One region of the Kineococcus rhizosphaerae genome, then DNA from elsewhere that is predicted to be linked to it. Evidence: riboswitches for the same ligand, from Rfam matches in the RefSeq annotation. Region 1 holds a riboswitch; the other holds the start of a gene.

Evidence for each region. Region 1 has a riboswitch for glycine ahead of gcvT (glycine cleavage system aminomethyltransferase GcvT). Riboswitches for the same ligand answer to the same signal wherever they lie in the genome.
Region 2: linked by a shared signal. The riboswitch ahead of gcvP (aminomethyl-transferring glycine dehydrogenase) and the one ahead of gcvT (glycine cleavage system aminomethyltransferase GcvT) in region 1 are both predicted to bind glycine.

What each region holds. Positions count from the first base shown of each region.
Region 1 is NZ_PVZF01000003.1:17,889-24,508, forward strand. It holds gene CLV37_RS07170 (MFS transporter) at 1-278, opposite strand, end outside; gene CLV37_RS07175 (LysR family transcriptional regulator) at 365-1,273, shown strand; gene CLV37_RS07180 (L-serine ammonia-lyase) at 1,254-2,660, opposite strand; gene gcvT (glycine cleavage system aminomethyltransferase GcvT) at 2,664-3,773, opposite strand; glycine riboswitch at 3,814-3,904, opposite strand; glycine riboswitch at 3,913-3,990, opposite strand; gene CLV37_RS07190 (tautomerase family protein) at 4,058-4,447, opposite strand; gene CLV37_RS07195 (LacI family DNA-binding transcriptional regulator) at 4,476-5,495, opposite strand; gene CLV37_RS07200 (Gfo/Idh/MocA family protein) at 5,650-6,620, shown strand, end outside.
Region 2 is NZ_PVZF01000001.1:60,967-67,586, forward strand. It holds gene CLV37_RS00300 (FHA domain-containing protein) at 1-26, shown strand, start outside; gene ftsR (transcriptional regulator FtsR) at 68-784, shown strand; gene CLV37_RS00310 (bifunctional nuclease family protein) at 821-1,300, shown strand; gene CLV37_RS00315 (MerR family transcriptional regulator) at 1,454-2,059, shown strand; gene CLV37_RS00320 (SMI1/KNR4 family protein) at 2,202-2,891, opposite strand; gene CLV37_RS00325 (ParA family protein) at 3,036-3,797, opposite strand; glycine riboswitch at 3,847-3,942, shown strand; gene gcvP (aminomethyl-transferring glycine dehydrogenase) at 4,016-6,620, shown strand, end outside.

The DNA of each region.
Region 1 (6,620 bases):
AGCGTCAGGGCCAGCGCCGCGACGGCCTCCAGGGCCAGGGCGGGGACGAGGACGCGGCGGCGGCCGAGGTGGTCGGACAGGTGCCCGACGGTGAACAGCGCGATCGCGACCCCGGCCGCGTAGACGGCGAAGGCCACGGTGACCACGACGGTCGGCAGCCCGTCGCGGACGCGGTAGAGGGCCCACAGCGGGGTGGGGACGGTGGCGAAGGCCATGGCGACGGCGAACGCGGAGGCCACGACGAGGAATCCGAGGCGGTGCCGGCGGGTGCTGCTCATGACCGCCCCAACGCCGCGGCCCGCTGCGCCTTCCGCGCCAACGCTGGACGGTGGGAGCATCCATCGGGATCGGCGATGGGAGAAGCGTGGAACTGCGTCAGCTCGAGGTGTTCCTCGCCGTCGTCGAGACGGGCACGATCAGCGCGGCCGCGCGCCGGCTGGGCTCGGCGCAGTCGGCGGTGAGCACCGTGGTGCGCGCCTTGGAGGAGGACCTCGGCGCGCCGCTGTTCACCCGCACGTCCCGGCGGGCGGTGCCCACCGACGCCGGGCTGGCGCTGCTGCCGCAGGCGCGGCGGCTGCTCGCGGGGGCCGCCGACGCCAGGGCCGTGGTCCGCGACGCCGGCGACGGCCCCTCCGGTCCGCTGGCCGTGGGCGTGGTCACGACCATGCACCCCGTCGACCTGCCCCGGCTGCTGCACCGGTACACCACGGCCCACCCGCGGGTCTCGGTCTCGATGCGCGTCGTCGCCGACGGCTCGCGCGGTCTGCTGCGGGCTCTGGTGGAGGGCGAGCTCGACGTGGCGTTCCTGTCCTGGCCCTTCCGCCCGCCCGCCGCCCTCGACGTCCGTCCGCTCGTGCGGACGAGCTTCCGGCTGCTGCTGCCGCCGGAGCACCCGCTGGCCGGGGACCGTCCCGTCGAGCTCACCGACCTCGCGGGCGAACGCTGGATCGACGGCCCGCCGGGGTTCGGCAACCGGCTGCAGGTCGACGCCCTCTTCGAGCGCGCCGGGGCCCGCCGCAGCGTCCGCCTCGAGGTCCCCGACGTCTCGACGTTCCCCCGGTACGTCGCCGCGGGGCTGGGTGTCGCGTTCGTCCCCGGCACGGTCCCCGTCCCGCGGGGCGTTCGGGAGCAGGCCGTCGCCGGGGACACCCTCGTGTGGGAGCTGTCCCTGGCCTCGGCCCGGCCCACCGCGGAACGTCCCGCCCGCAGGGCGGTCACCGCGTTCTGCCGCGAGGTCGAACGGGACGCGCGGGTCAGCACTCGGGGACGTTGACCCCCACCGCCGGGCGGCCCACCACCGTCAGCGCCAGCCCGCCCAGCGACGTCTCCTTGTACTCCGAGCGCATGTGCGCCCCCGTCTGGCGCATCGTCGCGATCGCCGTGTCCAGGCTCACGACGTGGCTGCCGTCGCCGCGCAGCGCCGTGCGCGCCGCGTGGATCGCCGTCGTGGCCCCCACCGCGTTCCGCTCGATGCAGGGGATCTGCACGAGCCCGCCGACCGGGTCGCACGTCAGGCCCAGGTGGTGCTCCACGGCGATCTCGGCCGCGTTCTCCACCTGCTCGGGGGTCCCCCCGAGGACCTCGGCCAGCCCGGCGGCCGCCATCGCGCTCGCCGAGCCCACCTCGCCCTGGCACCCGACCTCGGCCCCGGAGATCGAGCCGGTCTCCTTCAGGACGATCCCGATCCCCCCGGCCGCCAGCAGGAAGCGCACGGTCGCCGCGTCGTCGGCGCCGGGCACGAAGCGCCGGTGGAAGTGCAGGACGGCCGGCACGATGCCCGCCGCGCCGTTGGTGGGTGCGGTCACGACCCGGCCGCCGGCGGCGTTCTCCTCGTTGACGGCGAGCGCGAACAGGCTCACCCAGTCCATGGCGTGCAGGACGTCGGACTCCGACGACCCCTCCTCGGCCAGCAGTTGCGCGTGCAGCCGCGGCGCGCGCCGGCGCACGCCCAGCCCGCCGGGCAGGGTGCCGTCGGTGACGAGGCCGTGGTCGACGCAGGCGCGCATGGCCGCGAAGATCCGCAGCAGGCCGGCGTCGACCTCCTCGGCCGGGCGCAGGCTCTCCTCGTTGCGCCGCACCAGGTCCGCGACGCCCAGACCGGTTTCCCGGCAGTGCTCGAGCAGCTCGGCGGCCGTCCGGAAACCCCACGGCAACCCCGCCCCGGACCCCACGACGGGGGCGGCGGCGTCGAGGGGGTCGTCCTTCACGAAACCCCCGCCGACGGAGTACGAGGTCCGCTGGGCGAGGACGTTCCCGTCGCCGTCGCGGGCGGTGAACACCATGCCGTTGGGGTGGGCGGGCAGCGAGGCCGTGACGAGCCGGACGTCGGCGTCGGGGTCGAACCCCACGGCGTGCCGCCGCAGGACCCGCAGTTCCCGCGACGCCCTGATCTCGTCGAGGTACCCCTCGACGGCGTCGGGGTCGACGAGTTCGGGACGTTCGCCGAGCAGGCCCAGGACGACGGCCCGGTCGCTGCCGTGCCCGCGGCCGGTGGCCCCCAGGGAGCCGTGCAGGTCGACCGTGACCGAGCGCACCCGCGGCAGGAGGCCGTCGCGCTCGAGCCCCTCGGCGAAGGCGAGCGCGGCGCGCATGGGACCGACGGTGTGCGAGCTCGACGGCCCGATGCCGATCGAGAACATGTCGAAGACGGACAGGGCCACGGCTCAGCGCTCCCGGCGGTAGAACGGCAGGGCGACGACCTCGACGGGCAGCGCAGTGCCGCGCACGTCGACGTGCAGCGCCGTCCCGGGGGCGGAGAGCTCGCGCTGGACGTAGGCCATGGCGACGGGGAAGCCCAGCGTCGGGGACAGGGCCCCGCTGGTCACCTCCCCGACGGCGGACCCGTCGTGCACGACGGCGTACCCCGCGCGCGGCGCCCGGCGCCCGGCGCCCCGCAACCCCACGAGGACCCGCGCGGGCTCGGTGCCGGCGAGCCGCCGGAGCGCGTCGTACCCCACGCCGCCGGGTTCCTTGTCGAGCTTCACCACGCGGCCCAGACCGGCGGCGAAGGGCGTGACGTCCCGGCTCAGCTCGTGCCCGTACAGCGGCATCCCGGCCTCCAGGCGCAGGGTGTCGCGGCAGGCCAGGCCCGCGGGGACGCCCCCGTGCTCGCGGGTCGCGGCCAGCAGGGCGTCCCAGACGGCGAGGGCGTGGGCGACGGGGACGAAGACCTCGAACCCGTCCTCGCCGGTGTACCCGGTGCGGGCCAGGAGCACCTCCACGTCGCCCGAGGCCCCGGCCAGGACGGCCGGCAGGCAGCGGTAGTAGCCCAGGGCGCCCAGGTCGGCGTCGACGAGCGGGCCGACGACGGCCAGGGAGGCCGGGCCCTGGACGGCGACGAGGGCCCAGCCGGCCGTCTCGTCGGCGACGACGGCGTCGAAGCCGGCGCAGCGCTCGGTCAGCGCGGCCACGACGACGGCCGCGTTGGCGGCGTTGGCGACGACGAGGAACTCCTGCTCCCCGAGCCGGTAGGTCACGAGGTCGTCGAGGATGCCGCCGTCGGCGTCGACGACCATGCCGTAGGCCGCGCGCCCCAGCGGCATCGTGGACGGCGTGCCGACGAGGGCGTGGTCGAGGGCGCGGGCGGCCTCGGGGCCGCTGACGCGGACCTCGCCCATGTGCGAGAGGTCGAAGATCCCGGCGGTGGTGCGCACGGCCTGGTGCTCGGCGAGGTCGGAGGCGTAGCGCAGCGGCATCGACCAGCCGGCGAAGTCGGTCATCGAGGCGCCGAGGGCGGCGTGGGCGGCCGCGAGCGGGCTGGGGGTGCTCGACATCGGGTGGGCTCCTCTCGTCACGGCCGCACCTGCGGCCGAGCTGACCCCCTCTGTCGCGGGACCTGAGAGCTTCACCCCTCGCGGAGCTTTCCCCGTCGGTGAGGACCGTGGGGTCCTGCTTTCCAGAGCGGCCTGCCTGCGGCGGTGCGGGGACCTGAGAGGTTCCGGGGTGGTTGCTCCTACGGTGCCCACCGCGCGCGGTGGGGCTCTCCCGCCGGGGCGGAGCGGCCGTGTGTGCAGTTGTGGCCCTCAGCGTGACACACGGCCGTCCCCGCGGGCCACGCTCAGAGCTCGCCGGTGAGGAACTGCGCCCGGCCGTGCCCGAAGGACCAGTCGGCGTCGGAGTTCTCGACGACGGAGACGACGACGTCGCTCGGCGCGGTGCCGGCCGCCTCCTCCAGGTTGCGCACCAGCAGGCGGTAGAAGGCCTCCTTCTGCTCGCGGCTGCGCGGGCGGCTGGTCACCTGCAGGAGCACGACGGCGTCGGTGCGCTCGATGCCCAGACCGGTGTCGTGGACGACGAGCTCGCCCCGCGGGTGCTGGTGGACGACCTGGTAGCGGTCGCCGGCGGGCACCTCGAAGGCCTCGACGACGGCGGCGTGGGCGGCGTCGAGCAGGGCGGTCAGCTCGGCGGGGGTGCGGCCGGCGACGAGGTCGAAGCGGAGCAGGGGCACGGATCCTCCTGAGGACTAGTTTGTCCTGTCATTCTGACATGAAGACCAATCCAGTGGTACCCCGCACGACCAGCCGCGGTTCGAGCACGACGTCCGAGGCGTTCGCGCCCGGCTCACCCCCCGGCTCCCCCTCCAGCCGCTCGACCGCCAGCCGCACGGCCGAGCGCGCCTGCTCGGCCGGGTCCTGACTGACGGAGGTGAGCTGCACGTGCCCGAGCCGGGCCAGCGGGCTGTCGTCGTACCCGGTGACCGAGACCCGCCCCGGCACGGCGATCCCCTCGCGGTTCAGGACGTCGAGGAACCCGAGGGCGACGCGGTCGCTGACGGCCGCGACCGCCGTCCCGGACCACCCCCCGTCGAGCACCCGGCGCGCCGCCTCGACCCCCGAGGCCTCGTCGAAACCGGCGTCGACCGTGCGGACGGCGAGCCCGGCCCCGGCCGCCGCCCGCTCCAGACCCGCGCGCCGGTCGGCCGCGATGTCGCCGGCCCCGCCGCTGACGTGCAGCACCTCGCGGTGCCCGAGCCCGGCCAGGTGCTCGACGACCAGCCGCATCCCGACCTCGTCGGAGGCGCGCACGACGTCGGGGCCGCGCCCGGGCCCGGGCCGCGAACGGCGCCCGAGCACGACGACGGGGACCCGCGCGTCGAGGGCCGCCAGCTCCGGCCCGCTCGCCTCCGGGCCGAGCACCAGCAACGCCTCGCACCGCGAGTCCAGGAGGGTCTCGACGGCCGCCCGCTCGCCGCGCGTGCGCGTCACGGCGGCGAGCACGACCTCGTAGCCGGCCTCCTCGGCCGCCGACTGCAGCTCCTCGACGAGCTCGGCGTGGAAGGCGTTGCGGACGTCGAGCACCACCCCCAGCAGGCGCGAGCGGCGCAGCGCCAGCGAGCTGGCGGCCCGGTCGGCGCGGTAGCCCAGTTCCTCGGCGGCCCGCAGGACCCGGGCCGCCGTCTGCGCGCTCGGGCCGGGCGCCCCCCGCAGGGCGAGCGAGACCATCCCCTTCGACACCCCGGCGCGCGCGGCGACGTCCTTGATCGTGGGGCGGGCCACCGGACCTCCAGGGTGCACTTGACAGCGACGACCTTTCGAACCGATTCTACCGACGACCGTTCAAACCGGTTTGAAAGCGATTCGGAGCACCACCGCCGGTGCCCACCCCGCCCTGGTACCCGCCCTGATCCCCGCCCCTGAGAGGCCCACGACGATGTCCGCCACCCGCACGCGACCCCTCGGCGTCGCCGTCATCGGCGCCGGCATGGCCGGCCGCGCCCACCTCGCCGGCTACCGCGCCGCCACCACCCTGACCGGCGGCGCGTACGGCGAGGGCCTGCCCCCCGTCCGCCTCGTCGCGGTCGCCGACGCCCACGCCCCCTTCGCCGAGGCCGCCGCCGCCCGCTACGGCTACGAGCGCGCCGAGACGAGCTGGCAGGCCGTCGCCGAGGCCGACGACGTCGACGCCGTCAGCGTCGTCGTCGCCAACCACCTGCACCGCGAGATCGTCGAGGGGCTGCTGGCCGCCGGCAAGCACGTCCTGTGCGAGAAGCCGCTGGCCCCCTCGGTGGCCGACGCCGAGGCGATGGTCGCCGCGGCCGCGGCCCACCCCGAGCAGGTCGCCGCCGTCGGGTTCACGTTCCGCCGCTCCCCCGCGATCAACGGCTTGCGCGAGCAGGTGCTCAACGGCCACCTCGGCGAGGTCCGCCACTTCAACGGCCACTACTGGTGCGACTACGCGGCCAACCCGGACGCCCCGATCAGCTGGCGCTACGAGGGAGGTCTCGGCTCGGGCGCGCTGGCCGACATCGGCAGCCACCTCGTCGACCTGGGCGAGTTCTTCTGCGGCCCGCTGGAGTCGGTGCGGGGCACCGTGTTCTCCCAGGTGACCACGCGCCGCCCCAAGCCCGTCGGCGCGGTCGTCGGGCACGCGCTGGCCGAGGTCGGGACGGAGTTCGAGGACGTGGAGAACGAGGACCTCGCCACGTTCACCGCGACGTTCGCGAACGGCGCCACCGGGACCTTCTCCGTCTCGCGCATCGCGCACGGCCTGCCCAACGGGCTGGGTTTCGAGATCTTCACCGAGAACGGCGCGGGGGCGTTCGACCTGAACCGCACGGGCGAGTTCACCATCGCCGACAGCACCGCACCGGGAGCCATCAACGGGTACCGCCAGGTCCTCGT
Region 2 (6,620 bases), on a different contig from region 1:
GCCCCCGCGTGGCGGGCCGCTCGTGAGCGCCGCCGGAGCCCGTCGGCTGGACCCCAGCCTCCCGCGCATGACCATCGGGGAGGTCATGGCGATCCTCAGCCCCGAGTTCGACGACCTCACCATCTCCAAGATCCGCTTCCTCGAGGAGCAGGGTCTCGTCGAGCCGGGACGCACCGCGGCCGGCTACCGCAAGTTCTCCTCCGACGACGTCGACCGGCTGCGGTACGTGCTGTCCGCCCAGCGCGACCACTACCTGCCGCTGAAGGTGATCCGGGAGAACCTCGAGGCGCTCGACCGCGGACTTGAGCTCCCCGAACCGGTGGACGCCGCCCCGCGCGTGCCGGGGGCACCGGCCGTCACGGGCGTACCGGGAGCCGACCGCTTCGACGGGCACGCCGCCAGGCTGCGGCTGACCCGCAGCGAACTGCTGCGCGAGTCCGGCGTGGAGGCCGACCTCCTCGACGCCCTGGAGGGCTTCGGGGTCCTGTCACCCGCCCCTGGTGGTCCCTGGTACGACGGGGAGGCCCTGGAGGTCCTGCGGGCCGCCGCGGACCTGTCCGCCCACGGCATCGAGGCGCGCCACCTGCGGATCTTCCGCTCGGCGGCCGACCGCGAGGTCGCCCTCGCCGAGCAGGTCGCGGCGCCGCTGCAGCGTTCGGGGCAACGCTCCGGTTCGGCCGAGCAGGCCGCGCGCGCCGACCAGGTGACCCGCGAGATCGCCGCCGCCTGCCTGCGGCTGCACACCGCGCTCGTGGCCGGCGCCCTGGGGCGCGGCACGCGCTGATCCGCCCCCGGCCCCGTTCGGGGGTACGGTGAACCCGTGCGTGCGCTCGATGTCATCGGCGTCAGGGTCGAGATGCCTTCCAACAACCCGATCGTGCTGCTGCGCGAGCGCGACGGCGACCGGTACCTGCCGATCTGGATCGGTGCCCCGGAAGCCAGCGCCATCGCCTTCGCCCAGCAGGGGGTCGTGCCGCCCCGGCCGCTGACCCACGACCTGCTCAAGGACGTCATCGAGGCCGTCGGCCGCCGCCTCGAGGAGGTGCGGATCGTCGCGGTCAAGGACAACGTCTACTACGCCGAACTCGCCTTCGACGGGGGCCTGACGGTCAGCTCGCGCACGTCGGACGCCATCGCGCTCGCCCTGCGGGTCGGGTGCCCGATCGTCAGCGCCGAAGGCGTCCTGGACTCGGGCGGCGTCCCGGTCCCCGACGAGGACGAGGACGAGGTCGAGAAGTTCCGCGAGTTCCTCGACCACATCTCGCCCGAGGACTTCGAGTCCGGGGCGGGAGAGCAGTAGGACGAGGCGAACAGGGCCGTCCGGGTCACGAACGGGTCACGGCGCACGCCGCGCCGCGCGCCTCGTTGACGCTCCGGGGGTGCTCTTCTACGGTCAGTGTGCAGGACGCTCCCGGTCGAACTCCCGTCGGGTGGCGATGACGAGGAGGCCGGCGTGAGCAGTGGCGACACAGTCGCAGGGTCGCGGAAGGTGTCCCGACCCGCGCGTGCGCAGGGTCTGTTGTTCGCCGAGGACCTGCCGGACCTCGACGACGAGGTCGGCTACCGCGGGCAGACCGCGTGCAAGGCCGCCGGGATCACCTACCGCCAGCTCGACTACTGGGCCCGCACCGGCCTGGTCGAGCCCAGCGTGCGCAGTGCCTCCGGATCGGGGTCGCAGCGGCTCTACGGCTTCCGCGACATCCTGGTCCTGAAGGTCGTCAAGCGGCTCCTGGACACCGGCGTCTCGCTGCACCAGATCCGCTCGGCCGTGACCCACCTGCGCGAACGCGGTGTCGAGGACCTCGCGCAGATCACCCTCATGTCCGACGGGGCCAGCGTCTACGAGTGCACCTCGGCCGACGAGGTCATAGATCTCGTCCAGGGCGGTCAGGGCGTCTTCGGCATCGCCGTCGGCCGCGTGTGGCGCGAGGTCGAGGGTGAGCTCGCCTCGCTGCCCAGCGAACGCCCCGCCGACCGCGAGCAGCCCCAGGAGGGGCAGGACCCGATGGTCCTGGCCGACGAGCTGTCCCGCCGCCGCGCCGCCCGCGAAGCGGGCTGAACCTTCTGGTCGCTGGTCCGGGCGGCTCCACGTGTTCGCGCCGGACGCTCAGAACGACGAGCGGCCCCTGGATCCTGGCGGATCCCAAGGGCCGTTCGTCGTTCTGAGCGTCCGGCGCGAACGTCGCCGCCTGGACCAGCTCCTATTCCACCAACTCGCGGCGGGGGAGGGCCTGCATGGCGAAGGGGTCGCTCACCCAGTCGTGGGCGTCGGGCAGCCAGATCACCGCGGCCAGCAGCGAGTCCGCCCAGGCGCCGAGCAGTTCGTCGAGCCCGACGCGCCAGGAGTGCTGGTAGCCCTCCCCGTCGTCGGCCAGCACGATCTGCTCGGCGACGGCCCGGCTGCTGCCGAGCCGGACGGCGATCAGCTCCTCGTCGCGGGCGAACAGGGGCAGCAGCGCCGGCGGGGCGGCGAGTCCGGGGCCCTGCCCGCTGGCCCGTCGCAGGGCCTCCTCGAGGGTCAGCGGGACCCAGCCGCCGGGGCCGACGCTGGGGGCGCTGGTGCGGTAGGCGGTGCGGACGGGGTCGACCCCGTCGATCGCCCGCCACCAGGCACGCGCCCCGCGGGGCAGGAGCAGGCCCAGCTGGCGTTCCACGGCGTCCAGGCGGGCGTCGTCGACGCCGGGGCGCAGGCGGGTGGCGATGTCCGCGCCCGAGCGGGTCCACTGCGCCCGCAGGCGCTGGACGAGGCCGGTGATGCGGTCGGACTCGGGGTCGGTGGCCGGCAGGCGCACGGGCGCGGGGACGGCACCGGCCGGTCGGGCGGGGCGCACGAGGCGTGGCGCGCGGGAGGTGGGCTGGCCGGCTTCGAGGGGGGTGTTGGACGACGTCACAGGACCTCCTAGGACCCGCAGCGTGCGCGGGCAGAGCGGGGGCGGCACCAACGGGGGTGTTCCCCGGGCGCACGCCGTCTCAGGACGGTAGACGCTCGCGGATCATCCCGCACCTTGGACGTACCGCACCCCGGAACGGTTCCCTCACGCGGGGGCGAGCACCCGGTCCAGGATGCTGTCGAACTGCCCCGCAAGCGTTCTGGCCGTCCGGGTCCTCAGCGCGTGCAGGGGGACGCCGGCGCCCTGCGACTGCGGCACCGACACCCGGTCGGGCAGGGGCTCCAGGACGAGGTCGCCGAACAGCGCCCGCAGCTCCTCGTACCGGAACCTCTGCTCGCCCGAGCGCGGGGTGAAGCGGTTGACCTGGATGCCGACGATCCGGGGGGCCTGCCGCAGGGCGCGCACCTCCCGCACCGTGCGGTCCACGGCGGCGACGGAGAACCGGCTGGCGTCGGAGACGACGAGGACGGCGTCGGCCGCCCGCCACGCCGAGCGCGTCAGGCCGTTGAGCGAGGGCGGGGTGTCGAGCAGGGCCAGCGCGTGGTCGTCGAGCTTCTTCAGCGCGCGCCGCAACGACTTCAGCGTCTCCTCGTCCGCGTCGGGGGTGTCCAGGCCGGCCGAGGCGTCCGAGCCCGTCAGCACGTCGAGCAGACCGGGGTGGTCGTCGACCCAGCCGCTGGGCGCGACGGCCTCCTCGGCGACCCTGCGCTTGGGGGCCGACAGGACCGCGGCCACGTCGTGGGCCCGCTGGGCCGTCACGTCCAGGCCGGACGTGGCGTCCGCCTGGGGGTCCAGGTCGACGACGAGGGCGCTGGTGCCGCGGTGGAGGGCGGCCGAGGCGAGCCCGAGGACGACGGAGGTCTTGCCCACCCCGCCCTTGGCGCTGCAGACGGCGAGGCTGATCACGGCGCAGACCATAGCGGCGCGCCGAACCCGTAGAGTGGAGGCTGGCCGTTCACCTCGTGTGGGAGAGATCCCGATCCTGACCGATCGGGGCGCCGAAGGGGCAACATCCCCGGAACCTCTCAGGCGGAAGGACCACGTGGGGTTGGCCGCTCTGGAGCTCACCCGCGGGTGGGTGACAGACGGGGAGGTCCACCCAGTCCACGACCTCCGGAGAGCCGATGTCCTCGCCGTCCGTCCCCGCCACCGAACTGCCCGAGTTCACCCCCGAACCGGCGGCCCTGCCGTTCAGCGCCCGCCACATCGGCCCGGACGCCGCGGCCGTGGCCCGGATGCTGTCCGTCGTGGGCCTGGACTCCCTCGACGACCTCGTGGACCGGGCCGTGCCCGCGGGGATCCGCGACGGCGTGCTCGACCTGCCCGAGGCGCTCGACGAGACGTCGGTGACGGCCGCGCTGCGCGCGCTGGCCGCGAAGAACCGCGTGGTCCCCTCGATGATCGGTCTCGGGTACGTCGGCACCCGCACCCCGGCCGTGGTGCGCCGCAACGTCCTGGAGGACCCGGCCTGGTACACGGCGTACACGCCGTACCAGCCGGAGATCTCCCAGGGGCGGCTGGAGGCCCTGCTGAACTTCCAGACCGCGGTCACCGACCTGACGGGCCTGGCGATCGCCAACGCCTCCCTGCTCGACGAGGGCACCGCCGCCGCCGAGGCCATGACGCTGGCGCGCCGGACGTCCAAGGCCCCCGCCGGTGCCGTCTTCGCCGTCGACGCCGACGTCCTGCCGCAGACCCTCGCGGTCCTGCGCACCCGTGCGCTGCCGCTGGGGCTGGAGCTGGCCGTCGTCGACCTCGACGCCCCCGAGCCGCTGGCCGGTCTGGACGCGGTCTTCGGCCTGCTCGTGCAGTACCCGGGCGCTTCGGGCAAGGTCCGCGACCTCGCGCCCGTCGTGGCCGACGCCCACGCCCGCGGGGCCGTCGCCGTGGCCGCCGCCGACCTGCTCGCGCTGACCCAGCTCGTCGCACCGGGCGAGTTCGGCGCCGACGTCGCCGTGGGCTCCAGCCAGCGCTTCGGCGTCCCGATGGGCGCCGGTGGTCCGCACGCGGCGTACATGGCCGTGCGCAAGGGCCTGGAGCGGTCCCTGCCCGGCCGGCTCGTCGGGGTCTCCGTCGACGCCGACGGCAACCCGGCCTACCGCCTGGCGCTGCAGACCCGCGAGCAGCACATCCGCCGCGACAAGGCCACCTCCAACATCTGCACCGCCCAGGTCCTGCTGGCCGTGATGGCCGGCTGCTACGCCGTCTGGCACGGCCCGGAGGGGTTGCGCGCCATCGGGGCCCAGGTCGCCCGCCGCGCCGCCGCGCTCGCGCAGACCCTGCGGGCGGGCGGCGTCGAGGTCGTCCACGACGCCTTCTTCGACACGGTCCTGACCCGGGTCCCGGGCCGGGCGCGCGCCGTCGTCGACGCCGCGGTGGCCGCCGGGGTGAACCTGCGGTTCGTCGACGCCGACCACGTCGGGCTCACGGTCGACGAGACGACCACCGACGCCCACGTCGCGGCGGCCCTGGCCGGGTTCGGCCTGGACCCCGCCGAGGTGAGCGCCGAACCCGCGCTGCCCGCGGCCCTGCGCCGCACGTCGGAGTACCTGACGCACCCAGTGTTCTCGCAGCACCGCTCCGAGACGGCGATGCTGCGCTACCTGCGCCGGCTGTCCGACGCCGACTACGCCCTGGACCGCGGGGCCATCCCGCTGGGCTCGTGCACGATGAAGCTCAACGCCACGACCGAGCTGGAGCCGATCTCCTGGCCCGAGTTCGCCGACCTGCACCCGTACGCCCCCGCCGACCAGCTCGCGGGGACGGCCGAGCTCGTCGCCGACCTCGAGCGCTGGCTCGCCGAGGTCACCGGCTACGACGCGGTCTCGCTGCAGCCCAACGCCGGTTCGCAGGGGGAGTTCGCCGGGCTGCTGGCCATCCGCGCCTACCACGTGGCCCAGGGCCACGGGGAGCGCTCGGTCTGCCTCATCCCCAGCTCCGCGCACGGCACGAACGCCGCCAGCGCCGTCATGGCCGGGCTGAAGGTCGTCGTCGTGGCCTGCGACGAGGCCGGCAACGTCGACCTGGACGACCTGCGCGCCAAGGTGTCCGAGCACGCCCACGACCTGGCCGCGCTCATGGTCACCTACCCCTCCACGCACGGGGTGTACGAGGAGTCGATCCGCGAGGTCTGCGGGCTCGTCCACGACGCCGGTGGGCAGGTCTACGTCGACGGCGCGAACCTCAACGCCCTCGTCGGCCTGGCCCGGCCCGGCAAGTTCGGCGCCGACGTCTCGCACCTGAACCTGCACAAGACGTTCTGCATCCCGCACGGCGGTGGCGGCCCCGGCGTCGGGCCCGTCGCGGTCCGCTCCCACCTCGCGCCGTTCCTGCCCTCCACCGCCCCCGACGCCGGCGGGGTGGGGATGGTCTCGGCCGCCCCGTACGGTTCGGCGGGGATCCTGCCGATCCCGTGGGCCTACCTGCGCCTCATGGGCCCCGACGGGCTGCGCGCCGCGACCGTCCAGGCCGTCCTGTCGGCCAACTACGTCGCGGCCCGGCTGTCCGAGGCGTTCCCCGTCCTGTACCGCGGGCCGGGCGGGCTCGTGGCCCACGAGTGCATCCTGGACCTGCGGCCGATGACCAAGGCCACGGGCGTCACGGTCGACGACGTCGCCAAGCGCCTCGTCGACCACGGGTTCCACGCCCCGACGATGTCGTTCCCCGTCGTGGGGACCCTCATGGTCGAACCGACCGAGAGCGAGGACCTCGCCGAGCTCGACCGGTTCT